Linked DNA regions of Cytobacillus sp. IB215665. The protein of the gene in region 1 interacts with the protein of each later gene in a pairwise test. Links are inferred from orthologs where the notes say so. Each region holds a gene or a part of one and is shown in the gene's direction. Other genes may lie near its edges. The genes, in order: SLH52_RS20940 and ftsL.

What was found.
Region 2: the proteins of SLH52_RS20940 (region 1) and ftsL interact in binary tests that used the Bacillus subtilis proteins (3 or more experiments, as listed by UniProt). The link is inferred for Cytobacillus sp. IB215665 from one-to-one orthologs.

What each region holds. Positions count from the first base shown.
Region 1 is NZ_JAXBME010000024.1:29,196-37,646, forward strand. What follows is about bases 4,444-7,171. They hold SLH52_RS20940 (FtsB family cell division protein), read left to right. Parts: upstream 4,444-5,485; coding sequence 5,486-5,857; downstream 5,858-7,171. Other genes in these bases: yabP (sporulation protein YabP), read left to right, coding at 4,531-4,836; yabQ (spore cortex biosynthesis protein YabQ), read left to right, coding at 4,869-5,483; SLH52_RS20945 (S1 domain-containing RNA-binding protein), read left to right, coding at 5,947-6,351. Outside these bases: spoVT (stage V sporulation protein T), read left to right, coding at 81-617; SLH52_RS20915 (polysaccharide biosynthesis protein), read left to right, coding at 916-2,535; mazG (nucleoside triphosphate pyrophosphohydrolase), read left to right, coding at 2,535-4,001; SLH52_RS20925 (RNA-binding S4 domain-containing protein), read left to right, coding at 4,123-4,383; spoIIE (stage II sporulation protein E), read left to right, coding at 7,339-8,451. UniProt on the Bacillus subtilis protein: Required for vegetative and sporulation septum formation. Required for the activation of genes expressed under the control of the sporulation transcription factors sigma F and sigma E.
Region 2 is NZ_JAXBME010000004.1:192,668-201,374, forward strand. Bases 1,422-4,405 are described here. They hold ftsL (cell division protein FtsL), read left to right. Parts: upstream 1,422-2,728; coding sequence 2,729-3,082; downstream 3,083-4,405. Other genes in these bases: rsmH (16S rRNA (cytosine(1402)-N(4))-methyltransferase RsmH), read left to right, coding at 1,538-2,470; SLH52_RS07270 (penicillin-binding protein), read left to right, coding at 3,087-4,405. Also shown: bacillithiol biosynthesis cysteine-adding enzyme BshC, read left to right, coding at 1-396; division/cell wall cluster transcriptional repressor MraZ, read left to right, coding at 818-1,249; more of SLH52_RS07270, read left to right, coding at 4,406-5,345; SLH52_RS07275 (stage V sporulation protein D), read left to right, coding at 5,417-7,351; SLH52_RS07280 (UDP-N-acetylmuramoyl-L-alanyl-D-glutamate--2,6-diaminopimelate ligase), read left to right, coding at 7,640-8,707. UniProt on the Bacillus subtilis protein: Essential cell division protein that may play a structural role. Probably involved in the regulation of the timing of cell division. Also required for sporulation.

The sequences.
Region 1 (8,451 bases):
TGTCAACAATGGTGATTTATACATGAACAACACTTTAATCACCATCATTTAATCATCAGATGAAAGTGAGGCATCTTTAGATGAAAGCAACTGGAATTGTTCGTCGAATTGATGATTTAGGCCGAGTGGTAATCCCTAAAGAAATACGGAGGACATTACGAATTAGAGAAGGTGACCCGCTAGAAATTTTTGTTGACCGAGATGGAGAAGTGATTTTAAAAAAATATTCTCCTATTAGCGAATTAGGTAATTTCGCTAAAGAGTATGCAGAGGCTTTATTTGACAGTTTAGGACATAATGTATTAATATGTGATCGAGATGTGTTTATAGCAGTAGCGGGAGGCTCCAAAAAGGACTATATTAATAAAAGTATTAGCAGGATGATTGAGAAATCTATGGAGGATCGTAATACTGTACTTAATACTGAAGAAAAAGAAATATCCTTTATAAGTGATCAAGAAGAGCAATTGTCATCTTATGCTATAGGTCCAATCATTGCAAATGGAGATCCAATTGGAGCAGTTATAATTTTTTCAAAAGATACAGTGATTGGGGAAGTTGAGCAAAAAGCTGTTGATACAGCAGCAGGTTTTTTAGCAAGGCAAATGGAACAATAAAACAAACAAAAGGCGGCAAACATGCGGCCTTTTCTTATTTATTTGCTGTTGTGTTCAGCACTAAAAACACGTTTATAAATCTTCTCTTCTTTGTTGTTATTGTTTTGCAATATAACAATAAAGAAGAAAAGAGGCTATTTAGTTGATGAATTTTTACGCTTTAAAGCCCCTATCCTCCCGAAATCGCTTCTCGTTTAAGTTAAAGTACCTTCATGTGATATGCTCTCGTTGCTCTTCATATATTGCAACAGCGGAAGTAAAGCATGACTTTCTTCAATTTTTTTGAAGGGGTGAGTTGGTGAACATCCATTCCGATTTGCAAAAAAAATTTTTTTTGCAAGGAACAGTTATATTATCTATTGCAGGGATCGTAACTAAGCTACTTAGTGCAGGATATAGGATACCTTTCCAAAATATTGTTGGAGATATCGGGTTTTATATATATCAACAAATATACCCATTTTACGGAGTATTTTTAACGTTATCAACCTATGGGTATCCAGTTATTATTTCTAAGTTACTGATTATTTCATTTGAACAGCAAGATTATAAAAGAGTTAAAAAAGTTGTTGTGGTCTCCTTTTTATCCTTATTTGTTGCAGGAATCATTTTTTGTAGTGTGTTATATTTTTTTGCAAATAGGATAGCAAGTATTATGGGTGACCCGGAATTAACCATTTTGATTAAAGTTATTGCTTTTTCATTTTTATTAATGCCATTTATCTCAGTATTAAGAGGTTATTTTCAAGGACAGAAGAATATGGTTCCAACCGCTGTTTCACAAATGGTTGAACAATTTATTAGAGTAATAACTATTTTAGTATTTTCTATCCTCCTCGTATCACATGGATATGGCATGTATGCTACCGGTGCTGGAGCACTTTTCGGATCAATTACAGGTGGATTAACAGCAATTGTAATTTTGATAATATATTATAAGCAAAATAACCTATTACATACAGAACGCCCGTTAATATTTAATAAAAAAGAAAATGCTGAAATAATTAGGGTCTTATTTATACAAGGGGGACTTATTTGTATTAGTGGGATGATCCTTATCCTCGTTCAATTAGTCGATTCGTTTACGTTATACTCATTATTAATCTCAAGTGGTATGGGTGACGTTATAGCTAAAGGTGCAAAAGGAGTCTATGATCGTGGATGGCCACTTATTCAATTAGGAACTGTGGTATCAACATCAATCTCGCTATCTTTAATTCCAATCATTTCTAGTGCATATATCCGTCATAATATACAATCTATTAAAGAGAAGGTTAATTTATCTATCAGAATTAGCATTGTTGCTGGTGTAGGTGCATCTGTCGGGTTAGCTTTTATTATTGAACCGACAAATATTATGCTCTTTCAAAATAATCAAGGTACAGATGTGTTAAGGATACAAGGTTTTACTATACTCTTTAGTTCACTTATCTTAACAACTTCATCTATTTTTCAAGGTATGAACAATTACATGATTCCTGCAATTAGTGTTGTCGTAGCGTTAATTTTAAAAGGGTTGTTAAATGTTCTACTTGTTCCTATTTTAGGAACAAAGGGTGCTGCATTTGCAACTATCATTTCACTATTGATAACTGTATTATTTCAGTATTATATATTATATAAGAAATTCCGAGGGTCTATATGCAGAATTAAGGATGTTGTCACCATAATAGAAGCAGCTATAGTAATGGGAATAGGTTTATATGTATATATTCAATTTACAAACCTATTGATGGTATTTATTAATAATCGGCTTTTTTCTGCTTTACAAGCAATTACTGCTGTAATGATCGGTATTATATTATTTCTCTTCGTCATTATTAAAAGACAAGTTTTTACCCAAAGTGAGCTGTCAATCATTCCATATGGAAATAAGCTAGCCTATTTTAATAGAGCAAATAAGAAATTAGGTGATTAATAATGAAGAAAATAACTGTAATAGGTTTAGGAGCTGGCGATTTAGAGCAATTACCTCTAGGAGTTTATCGATTGTTACAAAAGGCTGATCATATTTATATAAGAACAAATGAGCACCCAGTCGTACAGGATCTTATGAAAGAAGGACTACATTTTAATTCTTTTGATAAGGTATATGAAAAATACGATCAATTTGAAGAAGTATACGAAGAGATAGTAAATGTTTTAATTTCAGAAGCGCAGCATAAAGAAATATTATATGCTGTACCTGGTCATCCATTTGTGGCTGAGAGAACAGTTCAACTATTAGTGGATAAGTGTAGTAAGTATGGTATTGAAATTAATATTGCTGGAGGGCATAGTTTTCTTGATTCAACATTTACATCATTGCAAATTGATCCGATCGAAGGGTTTCAGTTTCTAGATGCAACGTCACTACAAAGGCAACAAATTCAATATAATCAACATATTATTATATGCCAAGTGTATGATCAATATATTGCATCAGAGGTGAAGCTAACACTTATGGAGGATTTGCCTGATGATTATGAGGTAATGATCCTTACAGCTATTGGTAGCGAGGCTGAAGAAGTAAGGAAAGTACCATTATATGAATTGGATCGTCAGACTACTATAAGTAATTTAACAAGTTTATATGTACCTCCTGTAAATGATGAGAAATTACTTTATCATACATTTTCTTCGTTACGTTCTGTGATAGCAATTCTTCGTGGGCCAGATGGTTGCCCATGGGATAAAAAACAAACGCATCAATCATTAAAGAAATATATTCTCGAAGAAGCATATGAACTTGTAGATGCTATTGAAAATGATGATGTTTGGAATACAATTGAAGAGCTCGGGGATGTACTTCTACAAGTTATGTTGCATGCTCAAATTGGAGATGATGACGGATTATTTAACATTGATGATGTGGTTAGAAGTATAACAGAAAAAATGATTCGACGTCATCCACATGTTTTTGCAGGTGAAAGAGTAGTTGATAGTGATGAAGTAGTTAATAATTGGGAACAAATTAAGCAAGATGAAAAAAAAGGAATGAAACACCCTGCATCATTACTTGAGGGGGTCCCAAAGAGCTTACCGGGCTTATTAAGAGCTTATAAATACCAAAAAAAAGCAGCTGATGTGGGGTTTGATTGGGACGATGTCAGTCCGATGTGGGCTAAAGTGAGGGAAGAAATAGAGGAGTTTCAAGTTGAAGCATCCAATCACAACCAAAAGAATATGCTTACCGAGTTTGGTGATATTCTTTTTGCTCTTGTAAATATATCTCGTTATTATAAAATTGATCCGGAAGAAGCGATAACAAATGCAAATAATAAATTTTTTAAGCGATTCCATTTTATTGAACACACTGTGAGGGATGAAGGGAAAGAGTTTGAATCCTTATCTTTAGAACAATTAGATGAAATTTGGACATCTGCAAAGAAAAAAGGATTATAATGAGAATACTAGGGCGAATACGCATACCCTTCATGTCGTTTTGATAATGTGGTTTATGTTATAAGCTATCGAACTAAAAAGACAGATATGAAATCTAAGATAGACGAAAGAAGTGAAAAATATGAGACTAGATAAATTTCTTAAAGTTTCTCGTTTAATTAAAAGGAGAACACTAGCAAAAGAGGTTGCAGACAAAGGAAGAATTTCGATAAATGGTATTCAAGCAAAAGCAAGTTCAACTCTTAAAGTTGGGGATGAACTAACGATTCAATTTGGTCAGAAAGTTGTAACGGTCAAGGTAGAAAAACTTGTTGAGACAAGTCGTAAAGAAGAAGCTAATGACTTATACACGATTGTTAAGGAAGAGAGAAAAGAGGCGTAAAGCACCGCGTTTCCTAACTTAATGAACATACGTTGAGCAACTGGTTGCTAAGTTTTATAGGCTTGTTCTAAAATGATTGTCCCGAACATACATTGATATAAATGTTTGCTATGAAGCATGTCTTCAGCATAAAAGCGAGGGATGATCATGGATCAATATTATGAAGGTAGCTCAAATCAAAAAGGAACGATTAAAGAGCACGACTTAGTAATGAGAGGACGCAGAATTCTTGACATAACAGGTGTCAAACAGGTTGAAAGCTTTGATAATGAAGAATTTTTGTTAGAAACTGTGATGGGATTTTTAGCTGTTCGTGGCCAAAACCTACAAATGAAAAACCTAGATGTTGATAAAGGAATTGTCTCAATTAAAGGGAAAATATTCGATATTGTATATTTAGATGAGCAATATGGGGAGAAGGCTAAAGGTTTTTTTAGCAAGTTGTTCAAATGAGTTTAACGACTCAATTTTATACAATGATGTCTATGATTGGTATTGGGAGCTTTTTAGGAGCAGCTCTCGATACTTATGGACGCTTTTTACAGAGGTCATACCGAGCAACGTGGTTAGTTTTTATAAATGATATTATGTTTTGGTGTATGCAAGGCTTTATTATATTTTATGTTTTGTTACTCGTTAATGAAGGAGAACTTAGGTTTTATATCTTTATAGCTATTTTATGTGGTTATGCTACCTATCGTAGTCTTTTTCAATCGTTATTTTTAAGCTTGCTGGAATTTGTAATTAAATTAGTAATTTCGACATATCAAATTGTAAAAAAGCTCGTTCACTATATTATCATAAAACCAATTCAATTATTGTATCATTTTATTGCTATACTGGTTATAGGGCTTTTAAACATATGCTATACGACTATCCGTTTTCTGGTAAAAGCACTAATTAATGTTGCACAACTATTGTTTATACCAGTGAACAACCTAGTTAAGTTTGTGTTTCAACTACTCCCTAGCTCTTGGAGAAAGTTTTGTTTAGTTTTTTTAAAAAAACTTGCAGGATATTTTAAAAAAATAAAGAATGTACAACATATCATAATAAAATGGTGGAAATCAATCCTAAGTTTTTTAAGGAGGAAGTTTTAGAGATGAGTGCGTTACGAAAGCAGAAGAAAGTTATAGAGCTGCAAACGACATACTCTAGTCAGCATGAGAAAAATCAACAGGTATTAACTAATAAGCGTCGCGGTTTAATGAGACGGTTAGCTGCTTTGGCATGTCTAGCTGTAGTTACCGCCCTTTTTATTAGTTCTACACTCATCTCTCAATCGAAAATAATTGCAGAAAAGGAAGTTGAGAAACAAAAACTTGAATATGAGTTAGCTGATTTGAAAAAAGAGCAATTGTATTTGGAAGGTGAAATTGTTAAGCTTAACGATGATGAGTATATAGGAAAAATTGCTCGAAGAGATTTTTTTCTATCACAAGAAGGTGAAGTTTTATTTAATACATCTGAGTGAAGTTGATTAGTCTTGTTGACACTCAATTTTCAAATTATGTATAATAAAAAAAATGATTTTTTTATTTTTTAAGGAGGAACACTTTTTTTATGTCGATTGAAGTAGGCAGCAAGTTACAAGGGAAAGTAACAGGTATTACAAATTTTGGTGCGTTCGTGGAGCTGCCAGAAGGCTCAACAGGTTTAGTTCACATAAGCGAAGTTGCTGACAATTATGTAAAAGATATTAATGAACATCTAAAGGTTGGCGACGAAGTTGAAGTAAAGGTAATAAATGTTGAGAAAGATGGTAAAATTGGCTTATCAATTAAAAAAGCAAAGGAGTCACCGCGACCTCCTCGTAAAGGCAGTAATCGCCCTCCAAGGGATTTCCGTCCTAAAGAGAATTTTGAGCAGAAGATGGCTCGTTTCCTAAAAGAAAGTGAAGATCGATTATCATCTTTAAAACGGAACACAGAGTCAAAACGAGGTGGACGAGGAGCACGAAGAGGATAACTTGCTGCTGATCATTTTATAGTGCGTGTTCAAAAAGGATATAGAAAAACTATTTCACTGAGATCTATTAAAGATACTATGTTTCGACTTGTTAACGCAGAAACATACGATTCGTATGTGTCCCGCAAAATGGTGGAAAACCTAATAACAATCGCAAGTAGTATCTTATTCAAGTTTAAACAGTCATTTCTTCTTTCTTTTTGAGCAGCCTCTTATAGATAGTCTGGCAGGTAAAATGTATATCAAGCACCCACGGGTGCTTTTTTATTGGCTCTCTTCGTAAATTCTATTGCTATTGTTATTATATTTGGCTCTTTAACTTCTAGTTGACGTCATTTGTAAATTTTTAATAAATGATATGAAATTAGTTTTTAATGCAATTAAGGTATTGACTAAAATGTTATTCCTTAGTATCATATTCTTTGTCGTATTATGGCGGTGTAGCTCAGCTGGCTAGAGCGTACGGTTCATACCCGTGAGGTCGGGGGTTCGATCCCCTCCGCCGCTATTTAAAAAGTGTCATTTTATCATTTCTTTTGGCCCGTTGGTCAAGTGGTTAAGACACCGCCCTTTCACGGCGGTAACACGGGTTCGAATCCCGTACGGGTCATCGTTAAAGTCAGTTCTTAATGAACTGGTTTTTTTTATTAGGTTATTTGCGTCAACTTTGTCGTATAAAGTTGATGTGATTGGCATTATTTTAAAGAGCCGGGGTGCGATCAGCTCTAGTTGTATTGTATTCAATAAAAAAACATATCTAATTTTCGGTTCGAGAGATAATGACGAAATAAATTATCTGAATATTCGATATTATCATTGTTGGTTTGTGAAAAATAGGATTAAATTCTTCAGATTATGTATGCTTATTGTATGTTATTAAGAATTGAGTCGAACACTTTTTTATATCTCCATGTTGTTTTGACAAAAAATATTCTGGCTTAGAAGTATAATAACAACCAACTATAAAAAGTTGGGGAGTGAATAAATATGGAAAAGACTGAACGGAATGTCATTGAACCTATTACGAACGTGAATTTTAAAAGTACAAAGCTATCGTTAGACAGCTGGATTCAAAAGAACAAGCAAAAACTATTAAAAATAATAATTAACAGAGGGGTTCTTATTGTTTTTATTGGCTTTTTACTTGGACGAGCATTAATATTAGCAGAAGTTACACCATTCGCATTACCTTTTTTTGCTGCCGTTTATGTCATTCAAAAAAATAGAATCTGGTTAGCCATGCTAGCATTGCTTGTAGGTGGAATAAGTTTATCTTTTCAAACTTCCATATTCATTCTCACATCAATAGTATTATTTCTATTTTTAAATAGCATAACGAGAAGGTTTAGCAAAGATACACTAAAAGTAGTTCCATTCCTCGTGTTCTTATCCTTATGTATGTCCAAGCTCTCAATCTTATATTTTATAAACAACGAAATTGATCTGTATAATTTGATGTTGGTTGGTGTTGAGTCAGGTCTAGGTTTTATACTGACACTAATATTTCTACAAAGTGTTACGTTAGTTGCATTTCGGAAACGAAAACAAACTTTAAAAACAGAAGAAATTATTTCCATAATTATATTATTGGCTTCTATCATGACAGGTTTGATTGGTTGGTCTATATATGACTTATCAATTGAATATATTGCTTCAAGGTATTTTGTTCTCCTACTTGCTTGTGCTGCAGGTGCCACGATTGGAACGACAGTAGGTGTGGTTACCGGGTTAATATTAAGCCTTGCAAATATCGGAAGTCTATTTCAGATGAGTTTGCTTGCATTTTCTGGATTACTTGGAGGTTTACTAAAAGATGGCCGGAAAATAGGCGTATCAGTTGGACTTCTCATTGGTACTCTTTTATTAGGAATGTATAATGACGCTAATCAGCTTCAATTAAGTGTAATTGAATCGTTATTAGCCATTTTTATATTTCTATTAACTCCTCAATCACTCATTTCGCAAATCGCAAAATATATACCAGGAACAATTGAAAATATGTCTGAGCAACAACAGTATTTACAAAAAGTAAGAGATGTCACGGCAAGTCGTGTATCCCAATTTTCATCAGTTTTTCAAGCATTATCTAGTAGTTTCGAA
Region 2 (8,707 bases), on another replicon or contig:
TATCGTGATGAATGGGTGAAAACCGAACTGAAGTATGACTTTGAAAGTATAATTAACAATGCGAAGGAAGAGGTTGAACAAATTCATCAACAAATTAGGCATAAAGCAACAGAAGTAGATGCTAACTTACATTCTGTCCTAGTAAAAAATGCTCAATTAATACATTCTCAGTTTGAGTTTGTTTCAACATTAATTAATCGTTCTATCGAGAATAAACATGAAGTCACATTGAAAAAGTTTCAAAGGATAGAGAACTGTTTACAACCAAATCATTTACCTCAAGAAAGGGTATGGAATATATTTTACTTTTTAAATAAATATGGGTTTGGCTTTATTCAGCAATTAGTAAATGCCCCGATAAAATATAATGGGAACCATCAATTAATTTATCTATAAATGTATGAAATGCTAGCTGAAGAGCGTGCACATTCTAGTCATATCAAGGTTTTCATCGCATTAATTGTTATTATAGGCTTAATGATATAAACACGTATACATCAAGTGTTCGTGGCATCTTTGTTACTTTTATAATTGTTGGACTAGGATGATGCATCTAACTGGCCGTTTTAAACTAGTAGAGAAACAAAAGACAGCTAATTTAAACCTCTGTATTCATGCAGAGGTTTTTTGTATGCCCTAATATTTTTCTGAAATAGGGGTTTGTTGTTGTTTACAAAACAAATATTGACTTTTTTTGTACTGAAGCAAACAAAGTCGATATTTGACTACATATGCTTTTATGCCTAAATAACAAAAAAAGGGTGGAGAGAAGTGGGGAGATGTGGTACATTAATGTTAGAAAGTGGGGTTGTGTATCATGTTTATGGGAGAATTCCATCACAACATTGATCAAAAAGGTCGTATGATTATCCCTGTTAAGTTTAGAGATAATCTAGGTGATTCTTTTGTCCTTACAAGAGGGTTAGATCAGTGTTTATTTGCTTACCCCTTGAGTGAATGGAGCATTATTGAAGAGAAGCTCAAAAGCCTCCCATTAACAAAAAAAGATGCACGTGCTTTTACTCGTTTCTTTTTTTCCGGCGCTATAGATTGTGAAATTGATAAGCAAGGTAGAATAAATATACCTATTTCACTGAGGAAATACGCCTTAATTGAAAAGGAATGTGTAGTAATTGGTGTCTCTAATCGCATTGAAATTTGGAGTAAGATAAGTTGGGATCAATATGTTTCTGAATCTGAGGAATCTTTCGCTGAAATCGCAGAAAACATGATCGACTTTAACTTTTAATGAACTAGTTTAAAGCAGGTGCTTTTTTCAAACTTTGTTGCTACTATTTCATGGTCACTGATTAAACTTGATTTTATGCGAGTTTCTAGATTATTTAGAAGAAAAGCTGCCACGAAACTTTAACTAATATCATGTTTATTACTTAGTATGAAAAACAACAATCGAAATGAAAACAGCATATGCGTAACATAGTTATTTACTTAATTGATAATTTGAACAGAGAGACAAATACTACTCAATATGTAGAAAATATGGGCAAAGTATATTTGTCTCAAGGTGGTGCTAGACATGTTTAAACATAAGACAGTTTTATTAGACGAAGCAGTAGATGGTTTAAGAATTAATCCAGACGGCATCTATGTTGACTGTACTCTCGGTGGTGCAGGTCATAGTGAATTAATTGCTAGCAAGCTATCTAATAGTGGAAGATTAATTGCGTTTGACCAAGATGAAACAGCGATCGAACATGCTAAAAAAAAATTAGCTAAACATCAAGATAAGATTACGATCATAAAGAGTAATTTTCGATATATACAACAGAAGCTAGCTGAAATAGATATTAATGCTGTAGATGGTATTTTATTTGACTTGGGAGTATCTTCTCCTCAATTGGACACGCCTGAGAGAGGTTTTAGTTATAATTACGATGCTCCATTAGATATGAGAATGGACCATCAAGCAACTTTATCTGCATATGATGTTGTAAATAATTGGCCCTACGAACAATTAGTAAGAATATTTTTCCAATACGGGGAGGAGCGTTTTTCAAAACAGATCGCTCGGAAAATTGAAGCTGCTCGAGAAAAGGAACCAATTGAAACGACAAGTCAATTAGTTGACCTTATAAAGGATGGAATTCCTGCAGCGGCACGTCGGACTGGTGGACATCCTGCCAAAAGAATTTTTCAAGCTATTCGAATTGCTGTTAATGATGAACTACAAGTGTTTGAAGATGCACTTGGACAGGCTATTGACATGTTAAAGCCTGGTGGCAGAATTTCTGTTATAACTTTTCACTCATTAGAAGATAGGATGTGTAAAGTAGCTTATAAAAAAGCAAGTGAAGGTCCCCCTCTTCCCCCTGGGCTACCTGTAGTACCAGATGAGTATAAGCCAACCTTAAAGCTCGTTACAAGAAAACCTACTTTACCATCAGCTAATGAACTAGAACAAAATAACCGAGCACGTTCAGCAAAGCTGAGAATTGCGGAAAAAATGTAACTTTTTCGATATCATTTGTCCGAGACTAATTGAAGAACCTCTAAAAAGCTATATTTTCTTATCTTTTCAAAAGGCTCTTTTCGTATCTTTTGTATAAAGAATTACAAAGTGAGAACATCTAGGTATATCTTTTATGAGGTTCATAACATGTATAAGAACGAAAAGATGCCCCGAAATGTTGTTGTTTACGTGTTACCTATATACGATTAACAACAATTTATTCGATTCACAGCCTTTAAAAAAGGAGAGAAGAAATGAATGAGTAACTTAGCACACAGAGTTCAAGAACAGCGTCAACACGAAGTCAAACATAAGCGTAAATTAGTCAAAAAGAAGAGCGCGAAGATATCATTAGGTGAAAAATGTATATTGCTAATTTTTGCAACTGCAATATTAGTTGGTGGGATAACCATCATATCAAATACAGCTACGATATATGCTTTAAATAAAGAAATTCAACAAACTGAGACTTCGATAGCTGAACAAGGAAGAGTAAATACAGATTTACAGGTGGAAATTCAAGAGCTTAGTACATACGAACGGATATGGCAAAAAGCACAGGAGCTTGGGTTACAACTAAACGAAAAAAATGTAAAAGTTGTGCAGGATTGATATTATGACGATAAAAAGAAAAAATATTAACAAAGGAGCAGCGTTGTTAAGTATTGTTTTCACACTGCTCTTTTTTATGTTGTTGACCCGTTTTGTTTTTATTCAATGGTCAGGTGAAGCAGGCGGTGAAGTATTAGCAATTAAAGCTGAAGAGAAGTATAAGAGGCAAAGAACGATAGAGGCAAGAAGAGGCTCAATCTACGATAGAAATGGTGAAGTAATTGCAGAAGACATCCCTTCTTATACAATTGCGGCTGTGATTGATGAAAGCTTAACAACCGATGAAGACGATCCAAATCATGTAGTTGATCCACGTGATACTGCAGAAAAATTAGCACCGTTAATTGGCATGAATGTACATGAGATGGTAGGGATTTTAGAATTGGATAGGAAGCAAGTTGAGTTTGGACGTTATGGTCGCAATATTAGCCATCAATTGAAAAAAGAGATTGAGGAGCTAAAATTACCTGGTATCACATTTATTAGGGATGAGAAGCGTTATTATCCAAATGGCGTGTTTGCGTCGAGTGTGGTTGGGTATACAGTGAAGGAAGAAATTGAAGACGATACACAAATTCGTAAACAAACAGTGGGTATGTTAGGGCTTGAACAATTTCTAAATGAGTACTTACATGATGAAGATGGGTATATTACGTATGAAGGTGATCAACAAGGCTTTCGACTGCCTAATAAAGAGACTAAGATTGTACCACCGGAAAATGGGAATGATGTATATTTAACGATTGACAGGAAAATTCAAAGTTTTTTGGAAGATGCTATGAACAAAGTGAATGAAGAATATACACCAGAAAAAATTATTGGCGTTATTGCAAACGCAAAAACTGGTGAAATCTTAGCAATGAGTACAAGACCATCGTTTGATCCTAACGTAAGAGATATTGAAAACTATTTAAATGATGCTATTTCCTATCCTTATGAACCTGGTTCAACGATGAAAATATTTACACTTGCTGCCGCAATTGATGGCGGTGTATATGATGGCGAGGAAGACTTTAAATCAGGTTCCTATTCAGTTCCAGGGAGTAAACCGATAAATGATATAAACACTAGCTGGGGTGTTATCGATTTTAATGAAGCGGTTAGACGCTCTTCTAATGTTGGTTTTGCCATTCTTGCATATGAGAAATTAGGTCCTGATAAATTCTACGAATATTTGCAAGCTTTTCATTTTGATCAGCCTACAGGCATTGATTTACCTGGGGAGGTAGCAGGAAGTATTTTGTTTAACTATCCCATTGAACAAGTAACGACAGCCTTTGGTCAAGGAACAACTGTAACTCCTATTCAACTCGTTCAAGCAGCAACTGCTATTACTAATGGTGGTGAAATGTTACAGCCGTATATAATCGATAGAATAGTTGATTCAAGTACGAATGAAGTAATAGAGCAAGGTGAATCAAAAGTTGTAGGGAAGCCTGTTTCTAACAATACTTCTGAAGAAGTATTAGATTTGCTTGAGCAAGTTGTTGTAGGTGAACATGGGACAGGGGCAGCTTATGATATAGATGGCTATCAAGTTGCTGGAAAAACGGGAACCGCTGAAATACCAAACCCAAAAGGTGGGGGGTATTTAGAGGGACACGGGAATTATATTTTTTCCTTCCTCGGTATGGCTCCAAAAGAAGACCCTGAATTAATCATGTACGTCTCGGTGAAGATGCCGAACATAGCACCAGATGAAAAAGGGTCTGCACCAGTCTCAAAAATATTTAATCCTGTTATGGAAAGTAGTTTAAAATACTTAAATATACTTCCTACTGAAGTAGAGGACGAACAAAATAATCTACAAAACACAGCTGTAACGATAAAATCTTATATTGGAAAGTCTGCACAGGAAGCAGTTGATAGTTTACAAAAAAGCGACCTATCCCCAATATTAGTTGGGAATGGGGAAAAAATAATAGCGCAATATCCTAACAGTCAAATTGAAGTGATAGCAAATGAAAAAGTAATTTTAGTAACCGATGGAGAATTATTAATGCCTGATATGAAGGGTTGGTCATTACGGGATGTCTTAAAGGTTGTTGAACTATTAGAATTGCAGCCAAATATAGTAGGAAGTGGTTACGTTACGAAACAAAATATTTTCCCTCATTCCGTAGTTCAAAAAGGTGATTTGCTAATCATCGATCTTCAACAACCCGCGGTAACGGCTGAACTAGAAAATGAATCATCTATGGATGGTGAGGACGCCGATTTAGAACAAGGTGAAGAAGAGGAAACAATTGAAGTGTTAGACTAAATGTGATCTGTTCTAAACAATCATGTACAAGCATATATTTGAACGAGCAATTTTATGGGAGGTTCACTTATATGCGTGTGTCTCAAGTTACAGTAAGAAAAAGGTTAACTTTAACTTTATTAGTAGGTTTACTCATCTTTTTTATTATTGATGTACGGTTAGGGTATGTTCAATTTTTATTAGGCAATGAATTAACTGAGAAGGCAGAAGGCTTATGGAGTCGGGATATAAAATTTGAACCTAAACGTGGCGAAATACTAGATCGAAATGGCGTTCCATTAGCAACAAACATAAGTGCCCCTACTGTTTGGGTTGTCCCTAGACAGATAGAAGATCCTGTTCTCACGGCAACTAAACTAGCCGAAGCATTAGACATGTCAAAAGAAAAAGCATACAAACTTGTCACTGCTGAAGAGGTGAATGTCAGAATTCACCCAGAGGGTAGAAAAATATCTCATGAGAAGGCAAATGAGATTCAGGAGTTAGACCTAGCCGGTGTATATATCGGTGAAGACTCCAAGCGTCATTATCCATTTGGCAGCTATTTATCCCATGTATTAGGGTTTGCTGGCATTGATAATCAAGGTTTAATGGGTCTTGAACTTTATTATGACAAACAGTTAAATGGTGAACAAGGCTCTGTACAATTTTATGCTGATGCGAAAGGGAAACGGATGCCGGATATGGCAGATGATTACAACCCACCAATTGATGGTAATGATTTGAAGCTAACCATTGATACGAGGGTTCAGACGATCATTGAACGTGAATTAGACATTGCTCAAGCTGCTTATAATCCAGATGGGATTATTGCAATTGCTATGGACCCTAACAACGGAGAAATACTTGGTATGGCGTCTAGACCAGATTTTGATCCAGCTAATTTTCAAAATGTTGCCCCAGAAATATACAACAGAAATTTGCCAGTTTGGAGTACGTATGAACCAGGTTCAACCTTTAAAATTATCACTTTAGCAGCTGCTTTACAAGAGGAAGAAGTTAATTTAACTGAAGATCATTTTTATGACTCGGGCTCAATTTCTGTAGCTGGATCTAAGCTTAGGTGTTGGAAAAGTGGAGGTCATGGCAGTCAGTCATTTTTGGAGGTTGTACAAAATTCATGTAACCCAGGCTTTGTAGAGCTGGGTCAAAGGTTAGGCAAAGATAAATTATTTTCTTACATTACTGCATTTGGTTTTGGAGAAAAAACTGGAATAGATTTGGCTGGAGAAGGGACAGGAATTCTGTTTGATTTGGAAAAGGTAGGGCCAGTCGAACTCGCCACAACTGCTTTTGGTCAAGGGGTTTCTGTTACGCCAATTCAACAAGTTGCTGCAGTAGCTGCTGCGGTCAATGGTGGAATATTGTACACACCCTATATCGCGAAGGAATGGATTGATCCAATAACAGGTGATGTGATAAGTCGAAATACTCCTGATGAAAAGCGCCGTGTCATTTCAGAAGAGGTATCAGAACAAGTGCGATACGCTCTAGAAAGTGTTGTAGCGCTAGGGACAGGAAAAGGTGCATATGTTGATGGTTATAGAGTGGGTGGAAAAACAGGAACTGCTCAAAAAGCTGTAGACGGTCGTTATTTAGAGAATAATTATGTTGTATCGTTCATAGGCTTTGCCCCAGCAGATGATCCTCAAATTGTTGTTTATATTGCAGTAGATAACCCAAAAAATACAGTTCAATTCGGCGGAGTGGTAGCTGCTCCTATTGTTGGAAATATAATGGATGATAGTTTAAGGGCTTTAGATGTTAAACAAAGAGATGGACAAATTGAGAAAGAAGCAACTTGGTTAGATGAACCGCAAATTACTGTACCTAATCTTGTAGGATTAACTAAGAAGGATCTTCATACGCAACTCGTAAATTTAAAGATAGACAGTAGCGGAGAAGGTGATGAAGTCATACAACAAGCTCCAGCTGCTGGCGCAAAAGTAAAGCAAGGTTCCACCATTAGAGTGTTTTTTGGTGATACAGACAAAGAACGCGAGTAAAAAAATTTTGATCTATCACTCCATTTTAGTTTATGATTATTGAATATAGAAGTAATCCTCCCCACCTATAAAGGTGGGGTAATTAATCATCAAGTTGTAATGGTTGTTCAAATAAGTGTGATCGAGTTTATGGTGATCTAAGCTACATTAGAAACAAGTATTGATGAAAAAGATAATTCGTTTTATAATTTTTTTTGTGTTTAAATTATATAGTATACATATATACATAACTTTGAATACGATGATAGTCATATCTATATAGATATAATACTGAGAGGAATTGGTTTTATGGACTTACAAACTTTGCAATCATTGTTGTATGATTTTCCAAGGAAGGTTGCGGAAAATCCAACTATTACTTCAATAGAAACTAACTCACGTGACGTAAAGCAAGGAAGTCTGTTTATTTGTATAAAAGGGTATACGGTTGATGGACACGATTTTGCACAAGAAGCGATCAATAAAGGTGCCGTAGCAGTCATTGCTGAAAAACCATTAGATGTGGATGTCCCAGTAGTCGTTGTACAGGATACGACACGTGCAGTATCAGTTATTGCAGATGCTTTCTATGACCAGCCAACTAAACGGTTTAGGCTGATCGGTGTCACGGGGACGAACGGTAAAACAACAACTACCCATATTATTGAGGAAGTTTTCCAACATGCTGGACAAAATACTGGATTAATTGGGACGAATACTATAAAAATTAATAATCAAACTTATGGCGTAAAGAATACAACACCAGAAGCATTAACGCTTCAAAAAACATTTAATGAAATGGTTGATAATCAAGTTGATACTGCAATCATGGAGGTCTCTTCACACGCCCTCGATTTAGGAAGAACTTTTGGGTGTGATTTTGATGTGGCAGTTTTTACGAACTTAACTCAAGATCATTTAGATTATCACGATACAATGGCTGAATATCGCCGTACTAAAGGGTTATTATTTGCTCAGTTAGGTAATAGCTATAATCACAGTAATCCTAAATATGCAATATTAAATGCTGATGATCATGCAAGTGATGAATTTAGAAGAAGCACAGCTGCAACAGTGATTACTTATGGGGTGGAAAATCGAAGTGATTTTATGGCAAAACATATTAAAATGACGCCTTCTGGGACGAAATTTGAATTAATAACCCCTTATGAAACATTTAAAGTATCAATGAAATTAATTGGTCTTTTCAATGCATACAATGTGTTGGCTGCAACAGCAGCTTGTTTTGTTTCTGGAATCTCCCTCTCCTCAATTATTAGTACAATAGAAACTTTAGAAGGAGTAAGTGGTCGTTTTGAAGTGGTTGATGGGGGGCAAGACTACACAGTGATTGTTGATTATGCCCATACACCTGAT